Linked DNA regions of Noviherbaspirillum saxi. The protein of the gene in region 2 interacts with the protein of the main gene of each other region in a pairwise test. Links are inferred from orthologs where the notes say so. Each region holds a gene or a part of one and is shown on either strand. Other genes may lie near its edges. The genes, in order: gyrA and gyrB.

What was found.
Region 1: the proteins of gyrB (region 2) and gyrA interact in binary tests that used the Escherichia coli proteins (3 or more experiments, as listed by UniProt). The link is inferred for Noviherbaspirillum saxi from one-to-one orthologs.

Annotation. Positions count from the first base shown.
Region 1 is NZ_QYUO01000001.1:1,002,271-1,009,997, forward strand. What follows is about bases 1,298-4,449. They hold gyrA (DNA gyrase subunit A), read left to right. Parts: upstream 1,298-1,636; coding sequence 1,637-4,249; downstream 4,250-4,449. Other genes in these bases: D3871_RS04855 (OmpA family protein), read right to left, coding at 1,298-1,406; serC (3-phosphoserine/phosphohydroxythreonine transaminase), read left to right, coding at 4,246-4,449. Also shown: outer membrane protein OmpA, read right to left, coding at 1-445; more of D3871_RS04855, read right to left, coding at 735-1,297; more of serC, read left to right, coding at 4,450-5,349; pheA (prephenate dehydratase), read left to right, coding at 5,460-6,536; hisC (histidinol-phosphate transaminase), read left to right, coding at 6,610-7,716. UniProt on the Escherichia coli protein: A type II topoisomerase that negatively supercoils closed circular double-stranded (ds) DNA in an ATP-dependent manner to maintain chromosomes in an underwound state.
Region 2 is NZ_QYUO01000001.1:218,138-225,342, reverse strand. What follows is about bases 4,116-7,205. They hold gyrB (DNA topoisomerase (ATP-hydrolyzing) subunit B), read right to left. Parts: upstream 6,864-7,205; coding sequence 4,368-6,863; downstream 4,116-4,367. Other genes in these bases: dnaN (DNA polymerase III subunit beta), read right to left, coding at 7,117-7,205. Outside these bases: D3871_RS01190 (NAD(P)H-dependent flavin oxidoreductase), read right to left, coding at 1-39; D3871_RS01185 (dihydrofolate reductase family protein), read right to left, coding at 352-978; D3871_RS01180 (right-handed parallel beta-helix repeat-containing protein), read right to left, coding at 1,179-1,889; D3871_RS01175 (Mut7-C RNAse domain-containing protein), read right to left, coding at 1,922-2,704; D3871_RS01160 (HD domain-containing protein), read left to right, coding at 3,416-4,024. UniProt on the Escherichia coli protein: DNA gyrase negatively supercoils closed circular double-stranded DNA in an ATP-dependent manner to maintain chromosomes in an underwound state.

The DNA.
Region 1 (7,727 bases), 790 kb from region 2 along the record:
TGTCGGAACCGACGGAGTCGGTGTGACCAACAGCAATCACGACTTCCAGATTCATGCCCTTCAGCTTGGAGGACAGGTCATCCAGCTTCGCCTTGCCGTCCGGCTTCAGGACTGCCTTGTCGAAGTCAAAGAAGGCGTCAGCAGCAAAGGTGACTTTTTCAGAGATTGGAGCGGGAGCAGGTGCCGGAGCAGGTGCCGGAGCCGGAGCAGGTGCGGGAGCTGGAGCGGCAGCCGGTTTTGCGATTTCGCCGTCGCAACCTGGAACCGCATCAGCCGGTGTCCAGGTACCTGTACGCCAGCACAAACCGAACGGGTCACGAGCGATGACGCCGCGGCTGTCTTGCAGGTAGGCGCTGTTCGGAGTCTTGGCTTTGATGTCCTGCTGAGCCGAAGCAGAGAACGAAACAACTGCGGACGCAGCAAAGACGAGTGCTAATTTATTCATATTTTTCCTCTTGGTTGAGATATCCGCAGATTAACTGCGCTACAAGTGCCACTTTTTTAGAACTGAACTTCCGGTCGCTATTAGATCATCTTTTTACAAGGTTGTTCACCTGCAATGATCTTTAGTTAACTACATTTTGCCATAGGCGCGCAATACATCGATTGTTGCCGAATCAATGGTATGGCGATTTTAGCCACTCGTTGGGTTTTTGCAACGGATGCTCAAAAATTAATAGCATTTTCTAATCGATTTGCCAATCACCTTGGCAAATCGACTCAAACCACATCAATTATTTGGCAAAACCGCGTGCTTCAATCACTACGCGACGGTTCGGTGCCAGACACTCAATCAGTTGTTTTCGTGGCAATTTATCATTGCAGGCCTTGATTGATTGGGTCTTGCCGGCGCCAAGCGTATCGACTTCTGCGCGTACGCCTTTGCTCTTGATATAGGCGGCGACGGCATCGGCACGCTTTTCCGAAAGCTTTTGATTGTATTGCTGCGAACCAAGACGATCGGCATGGCCAGTGACGATGATCAGGTCGACCTTGGCGCAGGTATCCAGTTTGGTCATCACTTCGCTGTCGATACGTGTTTTGGCCGCGCCGCTGAGTACGGCCTTGTTGAAGGCGAAGCTCTCGTCGCTGCCTAGCGTAACGGCGAAGTCACAACGTTTCGGCGCAGGCGCGGGAGCCTGGGCGGTAGGGCCGGGGGGCGCGATGGGAGGCGCAATCGCCTTTGTCACTGGCGGCACCAGGTCGCCGTCGCAGCCGGGTACCGCATCGGCAGGGGTCCAGGTCCCGGTACGCCAGCAAAGGCCGAACGGGCTGCGTGCAATGACGCCGCGGCTGTCTTGCACGTATGCGCTGTTACCTTGCTTTGCCTGAATGTCGGTAAGGGATTGCGCGTGAACGCTGGTTGCGCCAATAAGTAAAAGCGCGAAAGCGGTAATTTTAAACATGAGACACCAAGGACTTTTTGAATATGTAGTTAATCTTCCGCAACATTTAATTTAAACACATTTTCCCGAAAACGTCCTGATTCACCGCTAATTCAATACCGATTGACCGCGCGGGCGCGGGAGTGGCGCTTTCCGCCATGCTAAAATCCAACGTTTGACGCGGTGTGATTTTATAAACCGCGTCGCCTGGGATAACCAGTCAACGACAGCACAGAGAAGCCGACTCGACAATGGATCAATTCGCCAAAGAGACTATCCCGATTTCCCTCGAAGAAGAGATGCGCAAGAGTTACCTCGATTATGCAATGAGCGTGATCGTGGGGCGGGCGCTTCCAGATGTGCGTGACGGCCTCAAGCCGGTGCATCGCCGCGTTCTGTTTGCGATGCACGAGACCAATAATGTCTGGAACCGCCCCTATGTAAAATGTGCGCGCGTCGTGGGTGAGGTCATGGGTAAGTACCACCCGCACGGCGACCAGGCGATCTACGACACGCTGGTACGAATGGCGCAGGACTTTTCTTTGCGCTATACCTTGGTGGACGGTCAGGGCAACTTCGGCTCGGTTGACGGCGACAACGCGGCAGCGATGCGTTATACCGAGTGCCGTCTCGACAAGATTTCCAGTGAACTGCTGGCCGACATCGAGAAGGATACGGTCGATTTTGTTCCTAACTACGACGGCAAGGAAAAAGAGCCGTCGGTGCTGCCGACGCGGATACCCAATCTGTTGATCAATGGGTCCTCCGGTATTGCAGTCGGCATGGCGACCAACATTCCCCCGCATAACATCACCGAAGTCATCGACGGCGCCTTGCACGTATTGCGCACGCCGGAATGCACGATCGATGATCTGATCGAAATCATTCCCGCACCCGACTTCCCGACTGCCGGCATCATTTACGGCGTGTCTGGCGTGCGCGACGGTTATCGTACCGGCCGCGGACGTGTGGTCATGCGTGCAAAGACGCATTTCGAGGAATTCGGCAAGGACAACCGAACCGCGATCATCGTGGACGAACTGCCGTACCAGGTGAACAAGAAGTCGCTGCTGGAACGCATTGCCGAACTGGTGCGCGACAAGAAGCTGGAAGGTATTTCTGACATTCGCGACGAGTCCGACAAGTCGGGCATGCGGGTGGTTATTGAACTCAAGCGTGGCGAAGTGCCCGAAGTGGTGCTGAATAACCTGTACAAGCAGACGCAGTTGCAGGATACCTTCGGCATGAACATGGTTGCCCTGGTGGACGGTCAGCCGAAGCTGCTGAACCTGAAGCAGATGCTGGAGTGCTTCCTGTCGCATCGCCGCGAAGTCGTCACCCGCCGTACGGTGTTCGAATTGCGCAAGGCGCGCGAGCGCGGTCACGTGCTGGAAGGCCTGGCTGTCGCATTGGCCAATATTGACGATTTCATCGCGATCATCAAGGCTGCACCGACGCCACCGATCGCGAAATCCGAATTGATGGCGCGTGCATGGGATTCTTCGCTGGTGCGCGAAATGCTTGCCCGTACCGGTGCTGAAAATGCCGGCGGTATTGAAGCCTTCCGACCCGAGAATCTGCCCAAGCACTACGGCATCCAGCCGGATGGACTTTACAAGCTGTCCGATGAGCAGGCGCAGGAAATCCTGCAAATGCGATTGCAGCGCCTGACCGGCCTAGAGCAGGACAAGATTGTCAACGAGTACAAGGAAGTCATGGCGCAGATCGCCGACTTGCTCGACATCCTCGCCAAACCGGAACGCGTCACGGCGATCATCACTGACGAACTGACGGCAGCAAAGAACGAATACGGCGATGGCAACAAGGACATACGCCGCTCGCAAATCGAGTTGAACGCGACCGACCTCGGAACCGAAGACCTGATCACGCCGCAGGACATGGTGGTGACGCTCTCGCACACTGGTTACATGAAATCGCAGCCGGTATCGGAATACCGCGCGCAAAAACGTGGCGGCCGCGGCAAGCAGGCGATGGCAACCAAGGAAGACGACTGGATCGACCAGCTTTTCATTGCGAACACGCATGACTACATCGTGTGCTTCTCGAATCGGGGCCGTTTGTACTGGCTGAAGGTGTGGGAAGTGCCGCAAGGCTCGCGCAACTCGCGCGGCAAGCCTATCGTCAACATGTTCCCGCTGCAGGATGGCGAGAAGATTACCGTGGTATTGCCGCTCTCCGGGGAAAATCGCACCTTCCCCGAAGACCGCTATGTGTTCATGTCGACCAGCCTCGGCACTGTCAAGAAAACGCCGCTGACCGAATTCAGCAATCCGCGCAAAGCCGGCATTATTGCAGTCGATCTCGATGAAGGCGATTTCCTGATCGGTGCGGCGCTCACCGACGGCAAGCATGACGTGATGCTGTTCTCCGATTCCGGTAAGGCGGTGCGTTTCGATGAAAACGACGTGCGTCCGATGGGACGCAATGCGCGCGGTGTGCGTGGGATGAGCCTGGAAGAAGGCCAGCAAGTCATTGCTTTGTTGGTCGCCGAGAACGAACAGCAGTCGGTGTTGACCGCGACCGAAAACGGTTTCGGCAAACGAACGCCTATTCTCGAGTACACACGCCATGGCCGCGGCACCAAGGGCATGATCGCGATTTCGACCAGCGAGCGTAACGGCAAGGTCGTGGCGGCAACCCTGGTTGAGCCGAACGACGAAATCATGATGATCACCACCGGTGGCGTGCTGATCCGTACCCGGGTGTCCGAGATTCGCGAAATGGGTCGTGCAACGCAAGGCGTGACACTGATCGCGGTGGAAGACGGCACCAAGCTGAGCGGCTTGCAGCGCATCGTTGAATCCGATGTGGAAGAAGAAAACGGCGGCGCGGAGGAAGAATGACACGCGTCTATAACTTCTCCGCAGGCCCGGCTGTGCTGCCTCAGGACGTGCTGCAGCAAGCGGCCGAAGAAATGCTCGACTGGCATGGCAGCGGCATGTCGGTGATGGAGATGAGCCATCGCGGCAAGGAATTCATTTCCATTTATGAAGCAGCAGAGCGCGATTTTCGCGAATTGCTCGGCGTGCCGGCAAACTACAAGATCCTGTTCTTGCAAGGCGGCGGCATCGGCGAAAATGCGATCGTGCCACTGAATCTGGTGGCTCGAAAGTCGCAGCCGGCGGTAGTCGACTTCGTGAATACCGGCTCGTGGTCTTCCAAGTCGATCAAGGAGGCGAAGAAATATTGCACGGTCAATGTCGCCGCTTCGTCCGAGGCACAGAAATTTACCGTGATTCCGCCGCGTGACAGCTGGAAGCTGTCGAAAGACGCTGCCTACGTCCATATTTGCACCAATGAAACCATCGACGGTGTCGAATTCCAGTACACACCGGAGATTGGTGCCGAGACTGGAAATGCGCCGCTGGTGGCCGACATGTCGTCGCACATCCTGTCGCGTGCAGTCGATGTGTCGAAGTACGGCGTCATCTTTGGCGGTGCGCAAAAGAACATCGGCCCGGCCGGCCTCACATTGGTGATTGCGCGCGATGACCTGATTGGTCATGCGTTGTCTATTTGTCCGTCGGCCTTCGACTGGAAACTGGTTGCTGAAAACCATTCGATGTACAACACGCCGCCGACGTATTCAATTTACATCGCCGGCCTGGTGTTCCAGTGGTTGAAGAAGCAGGGCGGGGTCGCAGCGATGGAGCAGCGCAACATCGCCAAGGCGGCATTGTTGTACGACTACTTTGACTCGACTGATTTCTACAGCAACAAGATTGCGAAGGATTGCCGTTCCCGCATGAACGTGCCGTTCTTCCTGCGCGACGAGTCCCTGAACGATATCTTTCTCGCCGGCGCGAAGGAACGTCACCTGCTGCAGCTGAAAGGCCACAAGTCCGTCGGCGGCATGCGTGCATCGATCTACAATGCGATGCCCGTCGAAGGGGTGCAGGCGCTGGTCGATTATTTGAAAGAATTTGAAAAGAAGCACGGCTGACGCCGTTACGGCGACGGGGGCAAACCGGCGATGCGCATTGCATGCAGTCAGGCGTGCGTATTCCTGCAAGTAGCTGTGCCTGCCGCGCACCTGAATGACCTCATACAATGATGACGGACGATAAACTTAAACCCTTGCGGGAACAGATCGATGCGATCGATGCCCAGCTGCTCGATCTCTTGAACCGGCGCGCACGCGTTGCGCAGGCAGTCGGCCACGTCAAGGCGGAAACCAATGCGCCGGTGTTCCGCCCGGAGCGTGAAGCGCACGTGTTGCAGAAGGTTGCCGACAATAACGGCGGTCCGCTGCATAGCGGCGATGTTCAGACGATTTTTCGCGAAATCATGTCGGCTTGCCGTGCGCTGGAACGTCGGGTGAACGTTGCTTATCTCGGTCCTGCGGGCACCTTCAGCGAACAGGCGGTTTACCAGCAATTCGGTCATGCGGTCGAAGGCGTGCCTTGCGCATCCATCGATGAAGTGTTCCGTGCAACCGAAGCGGGGACCGCGGACTTTGGCGTCGTGCCTGTGGAAAATTCATCCGAGGGCGCCATCAACCGCACGCTCGATTTGCTGTTGCAGACCACGCTGTCGATCAGCGGCGAACTGTCGATTCCCGTGCATCACAGCCTGATGACAGGCAGCGGCAATATGGAAGGCGTCATTCGCATCTGCGCGCATTCGCAAGCGCTGGCGCAATGCCATACCTGGCTCAATCAGAACTATCCACGAATCGAACGCCAGGCCGTTGCTTCCAACGGCGAAGCGGCACGCCTTGCAAGCGAAGATCCGACGACAGCCGCCATCGCTGGTGAAATCGCTGGCCAGCGCTATAACCTCGGCGTGGTGAAAGCTCATGTCCAGGACGATCCGCACAATCGCACCCGGTTTGCCGTCATCGGTCGATTGCAGCCCACGCCCAGCGGCAGGGACCAGACCTCGCTGGTGCTTGCAGTGCCCAACAAGGCGGGCGCGGTACACAACCTGCTTGCGCCGCTGGCTAAGCACGGCGTATCGATGACTCGGTTCGAATCGCGGCCCGCACGTATCGGCACCTGGGAATACTACTTCTACGTTGACGTGGAAGGACATGCCCAAGACGACAAGGTCATCAATGCGCTGGCCGAGCTCAAGCAGAATGCGGCTTTCTTCAAGGTTCTCGGTTCTTATCCATTCAGTCTTTATTGATTGCCGGCCGATTGTATGGGGAGCACGATTCCCCAATGCGGCCGTGTCGGCAGCTTATTTTTTGGAAACCATCATGACTATTCAATTCGGTCCCGATTACGTTCGTGCCATCGCTCCTTACCAAGGAGGCAAGCCGATCGCTGAAGTGGCGCGCGAGTTTGGCCTTGACGAAGCAAAAATCATCAAGCTAGCGTCCAATGAAAATCCGCTCGGCATGCCCGATTCCGCGAAACAAGCCATGCTTGCCGCGATGGGCGATATCGGCCGCTATCCGGACTCCAACGGTTTCGACCTGAAGCAGACCATCATCAACAAGTACAAGGTACCTGCAGACTGGATCACGCTGGGCAACGGCAGCAACGACATTCTCGAACTGGCTGCACATGCCTTCGTGCAACCGGGACAGTCGGTGGTATATGCGCAGTATTCATTTGCCGTGTATGCACTCGCGACGCAGGCGATCGGTGCGCGCGCAATCGTCGTGGCTGCCAAAGATTACGGGCACGATCTGCCCGCGATGGCGAAAGCGATTACCGCCGACACGCGACTGGTCTTCATCGCCAATCCAAACAATCCGACCGGGACCTTTATTCCGGCCGCCGAAATCGAGGCCTTCCTTGCCAAGGTGCCGCAAGACGTGGTTGTCGTGCTTGACGAAGCCTATAACGAATATCTCGCTCCGGAACTGCAATACGACTCGATAGCATGGGTGCAGCAGTATCCCAATCTGCTCGTGTCGCGCACGCTGTCCAAGGCATACGGCCTGGCCGGGCTGCGTGTCGGTTTCGGCATCGCCCAGCCTGTCATCACGGATTTGCTGAACCGCATTCGCCAGCCGTTCAACGTCAATTCGATGGCACAGGCAGCCGCCGTTGCGGCGCTGAATGACAGCGCATTCCTGCAAAAGAGTGCGCAACTGAATGCCGAGGGCTACCAACAGCTGACACAGGCATTCGATGCGATGGATCTCGAATACGTCAAGTCGTATGGCAATTTTGTGCTGGTGCGGGTTGGAAGCGACGATGCCGCCGGTGCGCGGGTCAATCTCGAATTGCTCAAGCGTGGCGTCATTGTCCGGCCCGTCGGCAACTACGGCTTGCCGCAATGGCTGCGCATCTCCATAGGCTTGCCGCAAGAAAACGCGGCATTCATCAAAGCGCTGAAAGCCGTTCTGTCCTGACGCAATCCTTT
Region 2 (7,205 bases):
CACTTGAAGGGACAACAGAGCCGTGAAACTAGTGTTCATGATTTCCCCTCCAACGGCGAACTAAGGTTATGACTCATGCTGCAGACCCTAACTTTGTGTAATAAAGCATAGCTACCCACCATACGCAATAGGCAATAGGCAACTATTGGCCGCTGGTCGCCTCTGAACCGCGGCTAGGATTAGACAGCTTATGGCGATGAAGCGGCCGCTGAACTTGCGGCTGCGAACAGGAAGATCCGACCCTGAACGGCCAGTTATGCTTCTCAACAGCGGACCCTCAACGTCTGAGTTGAGCTGCAATTCGTGCCGCAGGCGAGTGGGTCAGAAGGCATGCCCTTACTGCACTGATCGTTACTCGACTTCTTCAAACGCTCCCGTACGCACCTCGCCGCTGCGCACGTAGCGGGTGATTAGCACACCGCCAGGCGTGCTGGTCGAGTGCGCCAGGGTGAAGGCCGACGCTTGTGCGTTGTCGCCGAACAAGCGCTTGCCGCGCCCAAGTATGACGGGGTAAATCAGAAGCCGAAGCTCGTCCACCAGCCCGGCTGCGAGCAGTTGGCGCACCATGTCGCCGCTGCCAAACGTCAATAGATTGGCGCCGTCCTGGTGTTTAAGCGCACGTATTGCGTCGGCAAGGTCGCCCTCCAGCGCATGACTGTTCTGCCAGTCAAGCGTATCGGACCGATGCGTGGCTACGTGCTTGGGTACGCTGCTGAACAGGTCGGCCATGGCGCGGCTGTCTGAATCGGCTGGCACACGCGGCCAATACGCCGCGAATATGTCGTAAGTGCAACGCCCGAGCAGCAACTCGAACGGCTGCGAGAGCAGGTCCTGCAAGTTTTGGCCGATGGCTTCGTCGGTGTACGGCACTATCCAGCCACCGAGGTGGAATTCGCCGCTAGGATCCTCCTTAGGCCTACCGGGGGATTGCATAACCCCATCTAGACTGATGAAAGCCGCAACGATGAGCTTGCCCATACTGTTCTCCAAGTCGGCGGACCCGATCGGTCCACAGATACGACGAGCGATTGGCATGTGTATCAACAACCAGCCTCAACGGCCTGCACATATTAATGCTGGCCGTGCCAAGCCTAACGCATGCAATACCAGGCGCACCTTAGTGAACTTATCTCGCCATGCTGCAGTTCGCCTGCGGTCTCACCGCTTGGCGCTCAGCCCTACCGAAATAGGTTTTTAGTGCAAGCCATTGCGTTACACATGTTGCCATTTTGTGAAGTGGCATGCGCATCGACCTGTACGCCATTGTTATTGTTTCCGCCGAAAGTACTATCGGCATAGGATGAATCGCCATACGCCTTGAAGCCGTACTGCTGATTGTCGCTGATGACACTTTTTTGCAAGAGGATGTCGACGCCGGCAATGCCATCTCCACCGTTGTGTTCAATGACGCTATTGCGGATGAGACCGCCAAACATGACGATGCCGCCGCTTCCATTACCGGAAACCTGCACGCTTTCCACTTGGCTCGAATTTGATTTCAGATATATCCCAACGTTTCCCATCCCGTAGATGCCGCCGTTTTTGACGACAACCTTCTCCCGGCCCAAGGCGTGTATTCCATTGCCTGTTCCGACCAAGGAACAGGATACGGGTGGCTGTGTGCAAGAGCCGGGACCGTGAATCGAAAAGCCGTTCAGGTCGATGGTGACATCATCGGCGTTGATCTCGATGGCGGTAGTGTGGGCGTCGGCCACGACCAAGTTGTCGCTGAGTCGGTAGGTTCCCGGCTCGTTGATGACCATTAAAAATTTGGCCTCTACGTCGGCTCTGAAATCTCCGCCTGCCAGTGCAATGACCGGCATTGTCAATGCTGCACCTGCTACACGTGCCGCAAGCACCTTCCACATTCGGTGGTACATCTGGTTCATTGTGATCAGCGCACCCGCGTGCGCAGGGTGAGTCAACTACTATCAGGATAGCCTTTCGGATTCACGTCACCAAGGTTGTTTCCGGTAACACCTTCGAGCAGGGCACGCATCCGTTCCCAGTGAGCTCCTTCCCAAAATACTCTCCGGCAAACCTTGCAGGTGGAGAACCTGTCATAGCGTGCCAGCACGCCTGCAGGCAGCAGAAGTTTCAAGCGGCTTTTATCTATGCCATGCAAGGGAGCATTGCAGTGAAGGCAGAGGGTGAAAGGACGCATGCTTCCGATGAGGTCGAGGCGGTCCACGATCTCGCGTAGTTGGCTGGAGGGTTTTAAGGCCCGTACGTAGCAGCCATGCGTGATTTCTCGGCGCATGAGGAGGGCGTGATCCCGTGTCAATGCGATGCGATCTTCGTGCGCCGAAATGGCGGCGATTTCCTCATCAGAACATTGCGTTTCATACAGCGTGTCGAACCCGGCCATGCGCAGCAGGCGCGCCAGTCCTCCAAGATGCACATCGGCAACGAATCGCGTTACCCGTAATGGGTGATCGCGCACGCGCAAGAGCGAAGTGATGTCCAGTGACTCGTATTTCGGATAGACCGCCACCCGGTCGCCTTCCTGCAGCAAGCGGTCGAAGCCGACGGATTCGCCATTGACCAACACCAGTTCCACTTCGGTATGCGGCACGCCGAGTGCTTCGATCATGTGCTTGGTCGTGGCCGCCCGAGCGCAGGGACAGACGAATTCGCGTTTGCGCCTGCCGGGGGCGAGGAAGTCGTTCAGTTCCTCATAGAAGCGGAACATAGCCGTGACCATGCTGCCATTATGGCACTTACCGCTGCACGCTTGGCTTGCGGGCTTACCACTTCGTCCCACAACATCCTTCAAGGCCGCATTGTCCAGCATGGCCTCTGCCAGCAATCGCTTGAGCTTGTTGTTCTCGGCTTCCAGTGCCTTCAACCGCTGTGCTTCCGACACCGTCATGCCGCCAAACTTGGCCTTTCAGTTGTAGTACGTCGCATCGCTGATACCATACTTCTGACACAGCACTGCCATCTTCATTCCCGCTTCGGCTTCTTTCAGGACGCCGATCATTTGTGCGTCGGTGAATCGTTTTTTCATGCCTGCCTTGCAGGGGCAGACTCTACATCATCGCCGTACTAAGCTCGGGTAGCAGGTTACCCTCGCATTCACGGCCACTTCGGTGCAAGCGGCTGTGAACATGTTGAACTGCTTGTCGGCAATGACGTTCCTGCTGAAATAGTGGTCGGCGAAATGCCTATTGGCACGCCTTGCTGACAAGCATTCTGCGATCCGACTTACGGCCGACAAGATCCTGGTAATTCCGCAATGATGGAAGGATGGCTGCTGATCTGACTGAGCCGAGTCGTCGCTAATTGATGACGGCTGCTATAGACCGCATTCCCAGCGGTCGCTGACGAACCGTGAACTGGAACATGCGACCCAAAGTAGACTGTCGTCGCAGCCGTTCTATATACTGTGACGTCACATTTGGATGTGAAAATTATGCAATTAAAAGCATTAGAAAAGCAGTTAAGTTTTCTAAGAGAAATCGACCGGCTGAAGACCGTTGTACGGCAGTCACCGCTACTCGACAAAAGTCGGAAAGAAAATTCTGCCGAGCATTCTTGGCACTTAGCGATGTATGCCTTACTACTGAATGAGTATGCCTGCGGACCTGTGAATACACATCGCGTTATACAGATGCTCTTACTGCATGACGTCGTCGAGATAGACGTCGGCGATTTTCCAATCCATAGTGGGTCTTCAAGCGAATTGCAGACTGAACAAGAATCTAGAGCAGCGGCGCGATTGTTTGGCTTATTGCCACAGCAACAAGGCAACGAACTTCTGGCTTTATGGCAGGAATTTGAGCGTGCAGAGACAGAGGACGCGAAGTTTGCGAAGGCGCTAGATCGCTTTCAACCTCTCCTTATAAACGTATTCACCGGTGGAGGAACCTGGACAGAGAACAGTGTTTCACTTGAACAGGTCTTCTCCCGGTATGGTCCCGTCATTAAAACAGGTGCACCGCTGCTATGGACCGTGTGTGAGCAGTGGGTAACTCAACACTTTGCGGGGCAAGCGTCAGGAACGTCGAAGCAAGCTAATTGAGCACAAGGACAGGGCATTATGAATGACTCGTTGTGCGTACTTTGGTGCGGGAAGATGTACTTGTAGCGACTGGACCTGTGCCCAAGGGACTGTCCGCTTTGGCCGACTGCAGAAGCCCAAGCGTTCTTCACTGACCGGTATGTGTCTGGAAGCAGTCTCCCACCCAATCGGGCGGTCTCGCCGGCACAACAAAAAAGGCCAGCAGTTCAATGCTAGCCTTTTCTCCTACCAGTCTTCTATCTGACTTGGTAGCTTAGGTAGGATTTTTTCATTAAGTTCGAAAATTTGTTTTCACCGGAGTGAGACAATTTTCATCTTCTCTGAGAACCTACAAGCCAAAAAATCAAACGTCAATATTCCCCGCCTGCAGCGCATTCAATTCAATAAATGCCCGACGCGGCTCCACATCATCACCCATCAAGGTCGTAAAGATCTGGTCCGCGGCAATCGCGTCTTCAATCTGCACTCTCAGCAAACGCCGCACGGTCGGATCCATCGTCGTTTCCCACAACTGTGCGGGATTCATTTCGCCCAAACCTTTGTAGCGCTGCTTGGACACGCCGCGTTCTGCTTCGTCGCGCAGCCAGCTCATCGCTTCGTGGAAGTTGCGGATCGCGATTTCCTTTGCCTTGTCGCCCTGACCACGACGGACCATGGCGCCGGGGCCGATCAGGCCTTTGAAGGTGGCGGCGGCGGCCGACAAGACCTGATAGTCGGGGCCATGGACGAAGTCGGCGTCGATGGTGCTGATCTTGAAGTTGCCGAAGTGGCGACGCTGGATGCGCAGCATGTGCTTGTCCGACAGTTCGTCGGATTTCACGATCACTTCGACGGCCGGGTCATTGATGGCCTTGCCAAGTGCTACGGCCGAGGCTTCGGCATGGTCGGCGTTGTCGAGATTGAGCGTGACGCCGGTCATGATGGCCGACAGCGCCGCATCGTCGATCGCACGCGACAGGCGCATGATGATGGCATTGGCCGTGTTGTACTGACGGACCAGTTCGGCCAGGGCGTCGCCGACGATCGGCTGGGCATTGTCGGTGGGGATCAGCGCCGCATCGTTGAGCGCGATCTGCATCATGTAGCTGGCTTCTTCGACGTCATCCTTCAGGTAGCGTTCGTCGCGTCCATGCTTGACCTTGTACAGCGGCGGCTGGGCAATATAGACATGACCGCGTTCAACCAGCTGCGGCATCTGGCGATACAGCAGGGTCAGCAACAGCGTGCGGATGTGGGCGCCGTCGACGTCCGCGTCGGTCATGATGATGATGCGGTGGTAGCGCAGCTTTTCAACGTTGAACTCGTCCGGTCCGATGCTGGTGCCTAGCGTGGCGATCAGCGTGGTGATCTGCTCGGAGGACAGCATCTTTTCGAAGCGGGCTTTTTCGACGTTGAGCACCTTGCCGCGCAGCGGCAGGATCGCCTGGAATTTGCGGTCGCGTCCTTGCTTGGCCGAGCCGCCTGCGGAGTCACCCTCGACGATGTAGAGTTCACACAGCGCCGGATCTTTTTCCTGGCAGTCGGCCAGTTTGGCGGACAGGCCGAGGCCGTCCATCACGCCTTTGCGGCGGGTCAGTTCGCGCGCCTTGCGTGCGGCTTCGCGGGCACGCGCGGCTTCGACGATCTTGCCGCAAATGATCTTGGCGTCGTTGGGCTTTTCCATCAGGTAGTCGGTCAGCGTCTTGGCGACGATCTCTTCCACCGGGCCGCGCACTTCGCTTGATACCAGCTTGTCCTTGGTTTGCGAGCTGAACTTTGGCTCAGGTACCTTGACCGACAAGACGCAGGTCAAGCCTTCGCGCATGTCATCGCCGGAGATCTCGACCTTGGCTTTCTTGGCGAAGTCGTTTTCGTCGATGTACTTGTTGATGACGCGGGTCATCGCAGCGCGCAGGCCGGTCAGGTGAGTGCCGCCGTCGCGCTGGGGAATGTTGTTGGTAAAGCAGAGCACCTGTTCGTTGTAGGCATCATTCCATTGCATCGAGACGTCGACGCTGATGTTGGTAGCGTGCTCGGACATCTTTTCGCCGGTCGCCTGAAACACGGTCGGGTGCAGCACACTCTTGTTCTTGTTGATGTATTCGACGAAGCCGCGAGTGCCGCCTTCGAATGCGAAGTCTTCTTCCTTGCCGGTGCGCTGGTCGGTCAGCTTGATATGCACGCCATTGTTGAGGAAAGAAAGTTCGCGGATACGCTTGGCGAGGATGTCGTAATGGAACTCAACATGCGTGAAAATATCTTCATCAGCCCAGAAGTGGACTTCGGTGCCGCGCTTGTCGGTTTCGCCGATGACCTTGATCGGGGAAGTCGGCACGCCATCGACCGATTCCAGTTCGCGGTTTTGCACGATGCCTCGGGCGAATTCCATCGCGTGCACCTTGCCGTCGCGGCGAATCGTCAGCTTCAGGAGCTTGGACAGCGCGTTGACGCAAGAGACGCCGACGCCGTGCAGACCGCCGGAGACCTTGTACGAGTTCTGGTCGAACTTGCCGCCGGCGTGCAGTTCGGTCATTACGATTTCTGCCGCGCTGCGCTTGGGATCGTGCTTGTCATCCCACTTGATACCGGTGGGGATACCCCGGCCGTTATCGGTAATCGAAATTGAATTGTCGGAGTGAATGGTGACGTGGATTTCCGAGCAATGGCCGGCCAATGCTTCGTCGATCGAGTTGTCGAGCACTTCGAAAACCAGGTGATGCAGACCCGTGCCGTCGGAAGTGTCACCGATGTACATGCCAGGACGCTTGCGCACTGCTTCGAGACCTTCGAGGATCTGGATCGAGGAGGCGCCGTACTGGCTTTGCTGCGGTTGCGGAGTTTCTTGAGGAATCGCGGACATGGCTGCTTTCTGATGATTCGGGTGACGACTAAAGAGCGAGAGACTTCGGGTTCCCGCCCCTTTTCAGTGGGCGGGTTAGATTGAGGCAACAAGGTTGGACCGAAAAAACCTTTGAACCGACCTTCTTACCCCCATCCCAAACTTCCCCCTGACAGGGGGAGCCCGGCGGCGAAAAATTTACACTTTCTAAAACGCAGCAAAGGGGCTCGCTTTACCTACAGCGGCCCCCTTGCTTTCCTTCCTGTTCAAGTCATCAAATGCGCATCGGCATCACGACGTATTTGAAGTCGGCGTTGTCCGGCACGGTAATCAGTGCGGACGAATTGGCGTCTCCAAGCGCGA